3 regions of the Bacillus sp. JST-5 genome follow, and region 2 is predicted to be linked to each of the others. Evidence: predicted binding sites of a transcription regulator. Region 2 holds the regulator's gene; each other region holds the start of a gene.
What was found. Region 2 encodes LexA, which represses DNA repair genes until DNA is damaged. Its sites were predicted from a motif close to CGAACATATGTTCG; they were not measured.

Region 1: a site for LexA is predicted at 1,946-1,959, ahead of AC3ASS_RS10040 (YhjD family protein). Genes of this name have one in related genera too.
Region 3: a site for LexA is predicted at 2,216-2,229, ahead of AC3ASS_RS00790 (Y-family DNA polymerase). Genes of this name have one in related genera too.

Annotation. Positions count from the first base shown of each region.
Region 1 covers NZ_JBYLHW010000047.1:14,924-19,143, forward strand. Annotated here, with positions in the region: gene AC3ASS_RS10035 (S9 family peptidase) at 1-1,782, opposite strand, end outside; gene AC3ASS_RS10040 (YhjD family protein) at 1,975-2,361, shown strand; gene AC3ASS_RS10045 (competence protein ComK) at 2,340-2,909, opposite strand; gene AC3ASS_RS10050 (IDEAL domain-containing protein) at 3,089-3,328, shown strand; gene AC3ASS_RS10055 (M48 family metallopeptidase) at 3,377-4,220, opposite strand, start outside.
Region 2 covers NZ_JBYLHW010000020.1:30,324-34,543, forward strand. Annotated here, with positions in the region: gene tkt (transketolase) at 1-714, opposite strand, end outside; gene AC3ASS_RS06250 (DUF896 domain-containing protein) at 910-1,140, opposite strand; gene AC3ASS_RS06255 (YneB family resolvase-like protein) at 1,208-1,876, opposite strand; gene yneA (cell division suppressor protein YneA) at 1,876-2,205, opposite strand; gene lexA (transcriptional repressor LexA) at 2,359-2,979, shown strand; gene AC3ASS_RS06270 (tetratricopeptide repeat protein) at 3,287-4,220, shown strand, end outside.
Region 3 covers NZ_JBYLHW010000002.1:12,847-17,066, reverse strand. Annotated here, with positions in the region: gene AC3ASS_RS00805 (MBL fold metallo-hydrolase) at 1-252, shown strand, start outside; gene AC3ASS_RS00800 (SDR family NAD(P)-dependent oxidoreductase) at 551-1,342, shown strand; gene AC3ASS_RS00795 (hypothetical protein) at 1,398-1,943, shown strand; gene AC3ASS_RS00790 (Y-family DNA polymerase) at 2,283-3,542, shown strand; gene AC3ASS_RS00785 (YolD-like family protein) at 3,561-3,896, shown strand; gene AC3ASS_RS00780 (CDGSH iron-sulfur domain-containing protein) at 3,927-4,133, opposite strand.

The DNA of each region.
Region 1 (4,220 bases), on a different contig from region 2:
TGTTTCAACATTTTGAACATAGGCAAGTGGTGAATGCTTCCAAAGCGTTTCCACATCTTTCAGATCGGCTTTTATTTGCCATTCACTGAAATAATAACCGATATCACTTACACCGTAAAAACTAATCCAATTTGAAATAGATCTTTGTGTCACAGCAGCTTTAAAACGGTTTGTATGACCAACAATCCAGTTTGTCATAAACCCTCCATAACTTCCTCCTGTAACACCTAATCGCTCTTGATCAACAAACGGGAACGTTTCAATGGCATAGTCAACAGCAGCCATTAAATCGTTATAATCATTCCCACCATAATCACCGCGTACGGCGTTCACAAATGTTTGCCCATATCCATGACTTCCTCTTGGATTTGTGTATAATACTGCAAATCCTGAAGAAGCTAGCATCTGGAATTCATGAAAATACGTATTAGCATACATGGCATGAGGACCGCCATGAATTTCTAAAATGAGTGGATATTTTTTTCCTTCTTCAAATCCTACCGGCTTCATTATCCATCCATGAACAATCCATCCTTCTGCACCTTTAAATTGTATCGGCTCAGGATTAGACAATAGGATGTTCGATAAAAATTCTCCGTTAACATCAGTTATTTTTTCTAACTGACCAGTGATTAAATCAAGAATATAGACGTCACTTGGTGCTGTTGGATAACTTACCGTTGCTATAGCTTTTTCATTATTTTTTGAAATGGTAAGACCGTAAATATGTCCCTGTTCTTTTGTTATTTGCTTTACTTCACCATTTAAATCCGAATAATATACGTTTGTATTTCCTTGATCTGAAGCAGTAAAATAAAAGCCATTTGAGTCACTTTTCCAACAGATTCCCGGTGAATTTACCCCTTGTTGAAAATCACCGACAACATAATCTCCTACTGCAACATCCCAATCGGTTGTAATACATTTCATGTTTTTAGATTGTACATCGTAGATCCAAAGTCTTGTTAACGTAGCATTTTCAAACTCTCTTTCACTTCCAATAAATGCTGCCACTTTACCATTAGGAGCCCACTCGAATCCACCAAAATATCCTGTACTTTTTGTAACTTGTTCTACTTGTTTTGTTTGTAAATTATAAATAAAAATGTCATTTTTAAAAGAAAAGTCAACATCATCATCCATATCTGTACTGTAAGCAATTTGTGTACTGTCTGGTGACCAACTTTGGAATGAATAATGACGCTCTCCTTCTGTAACTAACTCTAATTCTTTCGTCTCTACATTTAATATTGCAATTTGTTGATATTTCCCTGTAAAAAAGCCACTGGCATCTGATTTATATTTCATTCGGTCAACTTCAAGTGCCTCTGGAACTTTTTTTTCGTCTTTTTCCTTTTTTTCATTTTGCTTATCTAACGTTTCTCCCTTTTCTAATATGACTGAAAAGGCAATCTTCTTTCCGTCAGGAGACCAAACGGGATTAGATGCTCCACAATGGAGATCTGTAATCTTTTCTGCTTCTCCTCCATTCGTATGCAACAAATATAGTTGATTTTTCCCACTTCTATTGGATACAAAAACAACCTTTTTTCCGTCTGGTGACCATCGCGGAGAATGATTTCGGTCATTCCCATATGTCCATTGTTGAAGTTCTTTTGTATTTATATTTATCATATATAAGTTTGAACGATATTCGTGCTTTTCTTTATCAATAGTTGTTTCCACAAAAAGACATTGATCTCCATTAGGAGAAAGGTTTGGATCAGCTACAGATTTTAATTCGTATAAGTCTTCCGCAAGTATGCCTCGTTTCTTTCCCATCATTTCACCCTTCTTTTATAGTAGTTAGTTTTATGAATCATCTATATATTTCGACAATCAAAATAATTTCCCTTCTGTATTTTAAATTTTTTTATTTTTCTTTCATAAACTACGAAAGGAAAATATCTTGCTTTCTCTCCATCATTTATATATATTTATTATACGAACATATGTTCTTATGAGGTGAGAATAATGACACGCATACCTGATAATGACCGTGATCTAATGGAGAAAGCCATTTATTATCCAATGGTTATTAAAGTACTAATGAGAGATTTAATTGTCGTAAAAAATGCACCTTTTAAAATACAATCCCCATACGTGATGATAATTGAGGAGACAATAAAAACAGTGCAAAAGGAATTAAGCGAGGTGAAAAGGGAGATGAAAAAACAAGGATACCGTGTAGAGGAAGTGGGCCGCGATCAAGACTTTACGACATTTCTATTTGTCTATAAAGGCTTTGAGGAATACCATAATTATTTCAATCCAAGACTTCGTAATAAAGTAGAGGAATTACTTAAATATTACTTTTATGAACGGTATCAATACCCTCTCTATAAAAAAGAAATACGGTAAGTTCCTCTTTTATCAGATGCTTCCCCTTTCCATTCCGTTCGATAATATAATGATGTTTTCCTCTCTGCTTCTAAAATTCTTTGCATTAATTTTGTTTTTAGCAATGCCGTTCTAAGCACTTGATTTTGAAAAGACCGATATGAAATAGGAATGGTCATCGTTTGTTTATTACGAAATACAACAACCGTTTGATTTAAGGAATCTTTACGATGGGATAAAATGTGTTCATGGGAAAACCAAATACATTGGATTTTCACTGGAGAAGTGGTCGGAAAGAAATAAATAGAGGTGTTCGTATCAATAACGATTGGGGCTTTATGAGTAATTCCGATTAATTCTTTAGTTCCCTCTCTCCTGCCATCGAAGCTTGCTCCAAAGTATTGACAACTTTTTTTAATAATATCTAGCGGTTTAAAAGGCGATAATACTTCATCATCTTCTTCTAATATTTTTGAGTAAATTTTGCTTCCATACTCTACAGGGAAAATTGCCATTGTTTGAGGATTGATTTCATACTCTTCAATGAAAGAATGGCTTACATTATCCACAAAACCAACTCCTTTTCAATTTTCTTCAAATTCATACATATTATAACATATTTATAAGAGAAACGACCTATTTATTTAAAAATTCTTTAAAAAAATATTTTTCTTAACATTTATAATATTAAGTTGAATATCTGTGTTCTACCTCATATAATAGAAAAAAGCAAATGGGGTGAGGGAGAATGAAGGTAAGAAAATCGTATACAGAGTTAATGAAAGAGACAGCGATGAGTATTCAGAAGAAAATAGAAAGGACGGAACAAAATTTTTTTATTGAAATGCTTTTAAGTGAAATTACATTAAAAGCAGAGAAAAATCGTCTGAAGCGAAATATCGATCATGCTCTAGATGTCCGAGACTACCAATCCTTTATTGAGTTAACAAAGCGTCTTCAAGACATCAACCAAAAATTAAATGCCTAAAACGAAACAATCACCCTAAAGAATACGGTCATTATAAATGCTGTCCAGTTAACGGACAGCATTTTTTTCTTCCTCATATTGTTCGGATTGGTAATTTTCAATGAAAGTAATTCTTTCTAACATGGTCGGATGTGTATAACGAAACCATTTAACAAGAGCAGGTGGATTTACTTGGCTTAAACCCGTTTTCGTTAATATTTGAAACGACTCGATCGCAGCTTTTGGATTTTCTGTCATTTCTATCGCATAACGATCTGCTCTAACTTCTTGATATCTGCTTACTGCATTACTTAAAGGACTTGATGAAAATGACAAAACTGAAATAATACATAAAATGAGCGGTAAAGAACTGATATTTTTCCAAGAAGTAATATTTAATACAGGGCCAAATCGTTCTACAATCCATTTTAGCAGTTTCGCTGTTAGAAACAGGCCGAAGAATGATAACAACAAATAACCAGCTATCCCAAAATAAATATGCTTTTCCACATAATGCGCCATTTCATGTGCCATTATAAAGAGAACTCCGTCTTCATCCAACCGGTTCAATGTAGTATCCCAAAGAACGATTCTCGAATTGGATCCAACACCAGTCACATAAGCATTTAAGGCATTCGTTTTTTCAGACATGTTTACTTCAAACACGTGTTCTGCGGGTATTCCCGCTCTTTGGGCAAAATTCAATATTTTCTCTTCCAATTCTTTATTTTTTAACGGGGAAAATTCATGATAAAGCGGATCGATGATAACTGGTTGTATATACATAAGAAAAACTGTAAAAGGGATAGAAAGTAACCAGCTATAAAACCACCATCTCTTTTCATTCTTTTGAATAAGCCAGTAGATGGCAAAAGTAATAATAATAAAAAATCCCCAATTTACCCAAAAATCT
Region 2 (4,220 bases):
ATTTAAGTCTTGTTTCGCAAGTTCGATGGCTTTTGCGATTTCTTCTAAGCTGTTTCCATCCTCCACTCGTATGTATTGCCATCCATATGCTTTAAAACGCATTTCTACACTTTCAGAAAATGCTTTATTTAAATCCCCATCTAAAGAGATATCATTAGAATCATATAATACGATAAGACGTCCAAGTTTTAAATGTGCAGCTAAAGAAGCAGCTTCTGCTGAAACTCCTTCCATTAAATCGCCATCTCCGCAAATGCTGTATGTAAAATGATCGATAATATTCAAATCATCTTTGTTATAAACAGTTGCAAGATGTCGTTCAGCCATAGCCATTCCTACAGCCATTGCAATCCCTTGACCTAAAGGACCTGTAGTTGCTTCAACACCAGGTGTATGACCATATTCTGGATGTCCAGGAGTACGGCTTTGCCATTGACGGAAATTTTTAATATCATCCATCGTTAAGTCATAGCCGGATAAATGTAATAAGCTATAAAGTAACATCGATCCATGTCCAGCAGATAAAACGAAGCGATCACGGTTAAACCAACTTGGGTTTTTTGGGTTGTGATTCATAAATCTTGTCCATAACGTATATGCCATCGGAGCAGCACCCATTGGCATTCCAGGATGTCCGGATTTAGCTTTTTCAATGGCATCAATAGATAAAGTACGTATTGCATTAATAGAAAGTTGATCGATACTGTCAAACATTGGAAACATCCCTTCCTATATTTTCTTACTCCTCTATAATATATGTCTTAAGCAATGAAGACAATAAAAGAAGTATAGTTTTTTCATTCTCTATTAGTTTTAATGAAAAATGGGTTCTTATACGATAATAGTTATATTTTCTTCAACATTAAAAAAGCAAACGATGACTCGTTTGCCGAAAGTAACTAATGAAAATTAATGAAGTCTCTTATTTTTCATTTGTTTTATTTTGTCTGGAGTTACGTCATTTCCGTTAGGATCAATAATCGTTACATTTTGAAGAGTGTTTTTCATCGATTGACGGAACGCTTGTAAATATTCACTCCGAAGTTTTGTTTGTTCTTTAGCTTCTTCCATCGTTAGCCCTTCATTTTTTGCTTTTTTAGCTAATTCATTAATTCTCTTTATTTTATCTTTCGATAACATCGGTAAGATTCTCCTTTTAAATGAAGTGACAAAGTCATCTTACAAGAAAATTACTAGAGAATCAACTTTATAGCTTTGAACTTGATGGATTCATTCTTTCATATTCTTGAAATCGGCGATGAACGGTAGCCTTTGAAATATCGTATCCAAATCCCCTTAAAGTAGAAGCGATTTCCGCAAATGTTAATCCTTTATTTCGCAATTGGATAATTTCATCAATGGGAACTTCTTTTTTATCCCTACCACCAGAGGAAGAACGATTTTTAAAATTTTTCTCTGGTTGATAACCTTTTTCGATTGCTTTTTTCATCCCACGCTGAATTTTAATATTATGTATTTTTCTTTGATACTCTTCAACGAGACTAACAATTTTCAAAACCATTGAATCGGATTCAGATAATTTTAACTCTCCGTTCTGATCAATTGTATATAAAGAAATTCCTTCTTTCATTAAACAATGTAAAAGAACAATTTTAGCATTTCCTCTTCCAAGTCTTGTTTCATCTTGTATAAGCAATATATCAAAACTACCGTCTTTCGCCATTGATAATATTTTCAACATCCCATCACGATCTAAGTCATATCCGCTTGCTTTTTCCAATACCGTATCAACAATTTGAAAACCAAATTTTTTAGCAAAATGGGTTAATTCCTCTTGTTGCCTAATTAATGAAGTTTCTTGAGTATCTTTATTAGTACTAACTCTACAATAGATGATTGCTCTTTGATTATTCATTATTCATTTCCACCTGCAAGATGTCGAATATCTAGATGATCTTTTTGAATAGGAAGTACAATTTCCGTACCCTTTTCTAATCGAAAAGTTTGTAGTTGATTTTCTTTTTTTACCCATAGAATAAATTCATCAGTATCCATATTGTGAAGATGTTTATATTGTTCAGCCATTTCCCATAAATTTTCATGATCTCCAGCTACAATTGTAACAAAATCTTCATGTGTAGGGACCATAGAAAATCGGTTAATCATTATATATAAACATACGAACGAAATTAGCATGAAAATAATTACAAAAGAAAAATTTGACCATATTTTTTTCACTACCATGATTTTCACCTCATACGAATATATGTTCTGTTTGATAATTTAATTTTATACAGAACATATGTTTGTGTCAACAGAAAAATTCGAACTTATGTTTGTATCTATTTCCAAAACATGCTACAATGTAGTTAATTAATAGTCGTTGAGGTGTGCTATATGACTAAATTATCTAAACGTCAACAAGAAATATTGGAATATATTAAAGATTCAGTACGTGAAAAAGGATATCCGCCTTCCGTAAGAGAAATTGCCCAAGCAGTGGGGCTTGCATCTAGCTCAACGGTTCATGGTCACTTAGCAAGATTGGAAAGCAAAGGTTTAATTCGCCGTGATCCAACAAAACCAAGAGCCATAGAAATATTAAATTTAGAAGAAGATAATATTCCAACCATTCCGGTACGAAATGTCCCAATTATCGGAAAAGTTACAGCAGGACAACCCATTACCGCTGTTGAAAATATAGAAGAATATTTTCCTCTACCAGAAAGTTTCGCACCGCATGACGAACAAATCTTCATGCTAGAGATTATGGGAGACAGTATGATTGAAGCGGGGATACTTGATGGGGATTATGTCATTGTTCGCCAACAAAAAACAGCTAACAACGGTGATATTGTTGTCGCAATGACCGAAGACGATGAGGCAACAGTCAAAAGATTCTTTAAAGAAAAAGATTTTATTCGCCTACAACCAGAAAACTCCTCCATGGATCCTATCATTGTTCGTAACGTATCTATTTTAGGAAAAGTCATTGGAGTTTACAGAAGAATTCATTAAAGGACTTTTTTGACCATCCGACAAGGATGGTCTTTTCATATTTGATGAAATTATGTGACATTTTAATAGGTAAATAGGACCACAAAGGAAATTAATGGATAAATAGTGCAATTGTCGGTTGAAGAAATTTATAAAGTTTTATTAAATATCGAATGACGAAAAATATACGAGAAAAATATAGAATTGTTTACATATTTGTAAAAAAATGTAGTTTTTATAGTGCCCATTTAATAAAAAATTTTATTTTTTTAAAAATTAATATTATATTAAAATATATGCTTTTTTTCATGGAAAGGGGATGACAATTTTGCATATAGGCAAAAGATTGTCTTATCTTCGAAAAAAATCGGGACTTTCTCTCGATCAAGCAGGCGCCGGAATCCTCTCATCGACACATTTAAGCAATATTGAGAATGGACGATTTTACCCTTCAGAGGATATACTAATATTACTAGCGAGGAAATACGATGTTCCAGAAGATTATTTGTTGTGGTATGAAAAAAGAGATGCATCGATTGATCAACCACTACGTCAACTCCTATATCTGATTTTCACAGATTTAAAGAAAGCAAAAGAGATCGTAGATTACATCGATCATAAAGGCTACATATCCAACATCGAGCAAGAAACACTGTTTATAATATTAAAAACTTGCTTTCTCATTAAATCTGGTGAACCTTACGAAGAATTCTTCTCGCTAGTAAAACACTATGTAACGGAGGGTGATGTCAGTTATCCAAGTTACATACATCAATGTTATGTCTATTTGTTGTCTCTTCAATATTTTGAAGTAAAAAATTACGAGCAAAGTCGAAAATATTTAGAAACTTTGAAAAGGTATGACTTACCTACTAAAATTAGAGCTATTATTGAATTTAATATTCTAATCATCCTTCACCACTTAAACAAAAGAGTTCATGCAATTCAGCATGCAGAAAAGGCATTACTTTTATTCTTTAATAACCATTTATGGGAATTTATCGCTGAAACTTATAACATATTATTAGGAATATACTGGAAAGAATCGGACTATGATTCTGCTTTAAATTATGCATACAAAACTATGGAAATAGCAAATACCTACAATTTTTTAGAGGTAAAAACTCGTTTACTTCATAATATAGGAGTAATCTATAAATCTAAAAAAGACTATCAAAAATCAATTGATTATTTTCAAAAATCAATCGAATTAAAAGAAAAACTCGGCATTGACCCAAGTAGTTCTTATTGGTCAATTCTAG
Region 3 (4,220 bases), on a different contig from region 2:
GCACATGTTCATGCATTAGTGGACCGAAGAATTGCTAGACAACATGAAAGAGCTATGAAAGTAAAAAATATGATTGAAGAAATGCCTTTGACCGCTTTTGACATTTGCAAGCAATTATTTCCTCAAGCTTATGAAAGAGAGCTATCTTTAACGCTTTCTGAAACAGTGGCTCAGCTTGATTATTTACAATCGATTGATGAAGTAACAGTAATTTCTCGAAATGATGATGTATGGATGTATAAAAGTAAATAAGACGTTTTTAGTCCAGTTATGTAAAAAAAGATGAACCTTTTACTTTATCTCGCGGATGACCCCATAGACTCACGTCGCCTCGGCTTGTGTGCGTTGTAAGGAGTCATCCGCTCGACCTTTCATTAACTTTGTATATACCAATATCCAATACTAAATTTCGTTTATAGTCCTCAAATAAAATTCCTTCTATGACGAATTTATCATCCACGATAACAAATTTCTCGATTCTATTTATTTAGCAAGCTATTGTATAAAATATTAGATAACAAGAAAATTTTGGTGAATATTGAGGTGTGATATGAAAGAGCTTAACAACAAAAACATTGTGATTACAGGTGCTTCCTCAGGCATCGGTGAAAAAGTAGCTTATAACGTTGCAAAGCTAGGAGCTAGACCTATATTAATTGCACGATCTACAGAAAAACTAAAACGTCTCTCTGAACAACTTCATCAATTATTTTCCGTTGATTGTCTCTATTATTCGCTCGATGTTAGTGATACCGATCAAGTAAAAGTTGTTTTTCAACAAATTTTCAAAGATGTACATCATATCGATATACTTTTAAATAATGCTGGATTTGGAATCTTTGATTCATTTATAGATGCAAATTTAGAGGAGATTAAACAAATGTTTGAGGTGAACGTGATCGGGTTGATGGCTTGTACGAAGGAAGTTCTTCCTTCTATGATAGAAAGAAACGAAGGGCATATTATTAATATTGCCTCACAAGCCGGTAAACTAGCAACACCCAAATCCAGTGGTTATTCCGCTACGAAACATGCCGTATTAGGATTTACGAATAGTTTGCGGATGGAACTTTCGAAAACGAACATTTATGTTTCATCGGTAAATCCTGGACCAATAGAAACAAATTTTTTTCATGTTGCGGATCGATCAGGAAACTATGTGAAAAATGTAAAAAAATTTATGCTTAAGCCGGATGATGTTGCAGAAAAAATCGTCCAATTAATGATAAAGCCAAAACGGGAATTAAATGTACCACGTTGGATGAATGTAGGAAGTGTTTTATATCAGTTGTTTCCTTCTATTGCGGATAAAGTGGCGGGAAATTTGTTAAATAAAAAATAAAATTGTAACGTATTTCTTATTAGCTTCGTCTTTATGATAAAGGTGGTGAAATGGGATGAAAAAGTTTTTCATCGTTTGTTTGTTAGCTTCATTATTATTAATAGCTTGTGGGAGAAATAGTTTTGATTTAATGGCAAATGGGAAAGCTCCTAATCACGAAAAAGGTGTTAGTGGTCCTACTGGTTTTATTACGGCTATTGAAGGAAAGAGGGTACTCATTGGAGATATTTTTTATACCACTAATAAGGATACGATTATCATTGATTCAGATGGAAATAGATTTTTGTTTTCTGATCTGGAATTAGGAATGAAAGTACAGCCATTCCATTCAGGAGAGATTCGTGAATCGTTTCCTGCTCAAGCCGATGCCGTCGAATTGAAAATTTTTGTTGATGAAACGAGTCAAAAGGAAAGCATTGCTGTTTCGGCGATGTTAAAGGATGCACTTGATCGTTATGAAAAACCATTGATTTTAAAAAAGTTTCATTTTTCACCTGAGAAAAATGCGTATGAAATGGAATTGTTCTCATTTACACATGGAAGTAAACTGCTAAAATATATGTATTACGTTGATGAAGCGAAGTTAGAAGAAATAAAATAATTCGTTTGAAACAGAGTCTTTCCCCTCTGTTTTTTTGTCGCTATATTTACGAAACATTTTACTGTAAACAGTAAAAATAACTAATCCGATTAAGGCGATAAATAAAACTTATCAATCGTTAAATGTTTTCTTCATATGATCCCCCTTATTTTTACTCAAGAAATGTTAATAATTTCCTGATTTTTATTACCACATTTGGATGCTCTTTTTTAAAAACTCCACTTTCTATATCTTTTTTCATGAGTCATTTTGCACAAATTCCCATTGAAACACGAACGTATATTCGTATAAGATATAGAATAGAATATAATCGAACATATGTTTGGTGAGGTGAGGAGCATGGTTGATTACGATACATTGCCACGTCAGCATATTTTATGTGTGGACATTAAAAGTTTTTATGCAAGCTGTTCGGCAGTCATAGAGGGAAAGGATCCGTTAAACTGTTACATTGCGATTGTCGGTGATAAAAATCGTCCCGGAAGCGTTGTATTGGCAGCTTCTCCTCGTTTGAAAAAGGAGTTTGGGATCAAAACAGGGTCGCGGTTATTTGAAATTCCAAATGACCCCCGAATTGAACTTGTTGAGCCGAAAATGGGGACATATTTACGCGTATCGACGGAAATTTCTCGCTTGTTTCATCGCTATGTTCCAAAAGAATGTATTCACACATATAGCGTTGATGAAAGTTTTTTAAAAGTGGATGGAACGCTACACCTTTGGGGTGATGCTTATACGATTGCCGAAAAAATCAAAAAAGATATGGAGCGGGAATTTCAGCTTCCATGTTCCATCGGAATAGGGCCGAATATGCTTCTTGCTAAGCTGGCGCTTGATTTAGAAGCGAAAAAGGAAGGAATTGCTGTTTGGTCGTATGAAGATGTGCCAAAAAAACTTTGGCCTGTCTCTCCATTACGAGAAATGTGGGGAATTGGAAAAAGAGTAGAGCGAACATTAAACAGCATGGGCATTTTTTCAGTCGGTCAGCTTGCACGATATGAGTTAAAAAAGTTAGAAGAAAAATTTGGAATTATGGGTAACCAACTTTATTATCATGCATGGGGGGTAGATCTTTCTGAGATAGGTGCTCCGATTATGGATGGACAAATCAGTTTTGGAAAGAGTCAAATTTTACTTCGTGATTATAAAAAAGAAGATGAAATTAGGCATGTTATATTAGAAATGTGCGAAGAAGTCGCAAGAAGAGCAAGAACTCATCGAATGGCGGGGAGAACTGTCAGTCTCGGCATCGGCTACAGTCATGAAGAGTTAGGCGGGGGATTTTATCGATCAAAAACGGTGAAAGAACCAACGAATATTACAATGGATTTGTATGCTGTATGTTTAGAACTTTTCTCGAAACATTACGATGGAAGAACCGTTCGGCAAATATCAGTATCATTATCCAATGTCGTCCCTGATGAAATGATTCAGTTGAGCTTATTTGAACCAAATCGATGGAAACAACGAGAATTAGGATATGTTGTTGATCGAATTCGGAGTCGATTTGGTCCTGATGCCCTTTTGCGAGCGGTTTCTTATACAGAAGGTGGAACAGCAAAATACCGTGCGAAGTTAGTCGGCGGTCATAAGGCATAAAAAACGGAGGGATAAGGCGTGATTCGTGATCGTGGCAGAATCAAGTGGACGTCGATGATGCTCCCAGAGCATGTAAAACTTTTGCGTGATTGGAAAGAGGAAGATCAATGGGAGTCAAAAGTGCAATTAGACGAGCAAAAGATTGAAGAAATGAATCGTATCATGAACATCGCGATGGAATACAGCTATAAAATAAATGTTACTTATTATGAACATAAACGTCATAAACATTTGGCGGGAAAGCTGGATAAGTATGATGTGTTAACGAAGATGATGATCATGATGGATGAAGGTGGGAAAAAACATCATATTCCTATGTCTGATATAGAAGATGTACAGCTGATAGAGGAATAAGGGAGAAGAGGAATCACTTCTCCCTAAAAATTATTCGGATTTTTCTGCACGTACAACGGACTCAAACTTGCCTTTATGAGATCCGTCACAAAAAGGTTTGTTATTAGACAGCCCGCAACGGCATAGGGAAAATGTTTTTTTTGTAACAAAACGATTACCTTCTGCGTCAATTAATTCAACATCCCCTGTTACACGTAGCGATCCGTTGTCATTTACTTTAATCTGAACTTTTTCCAAATCCTCCACATCCTTTCAAAAAGCTCTCTTTTCATCAGAGTAAAGGGTATTCACAATTTTTGCAAGCTAAGTTTCTTTACCGAAGAA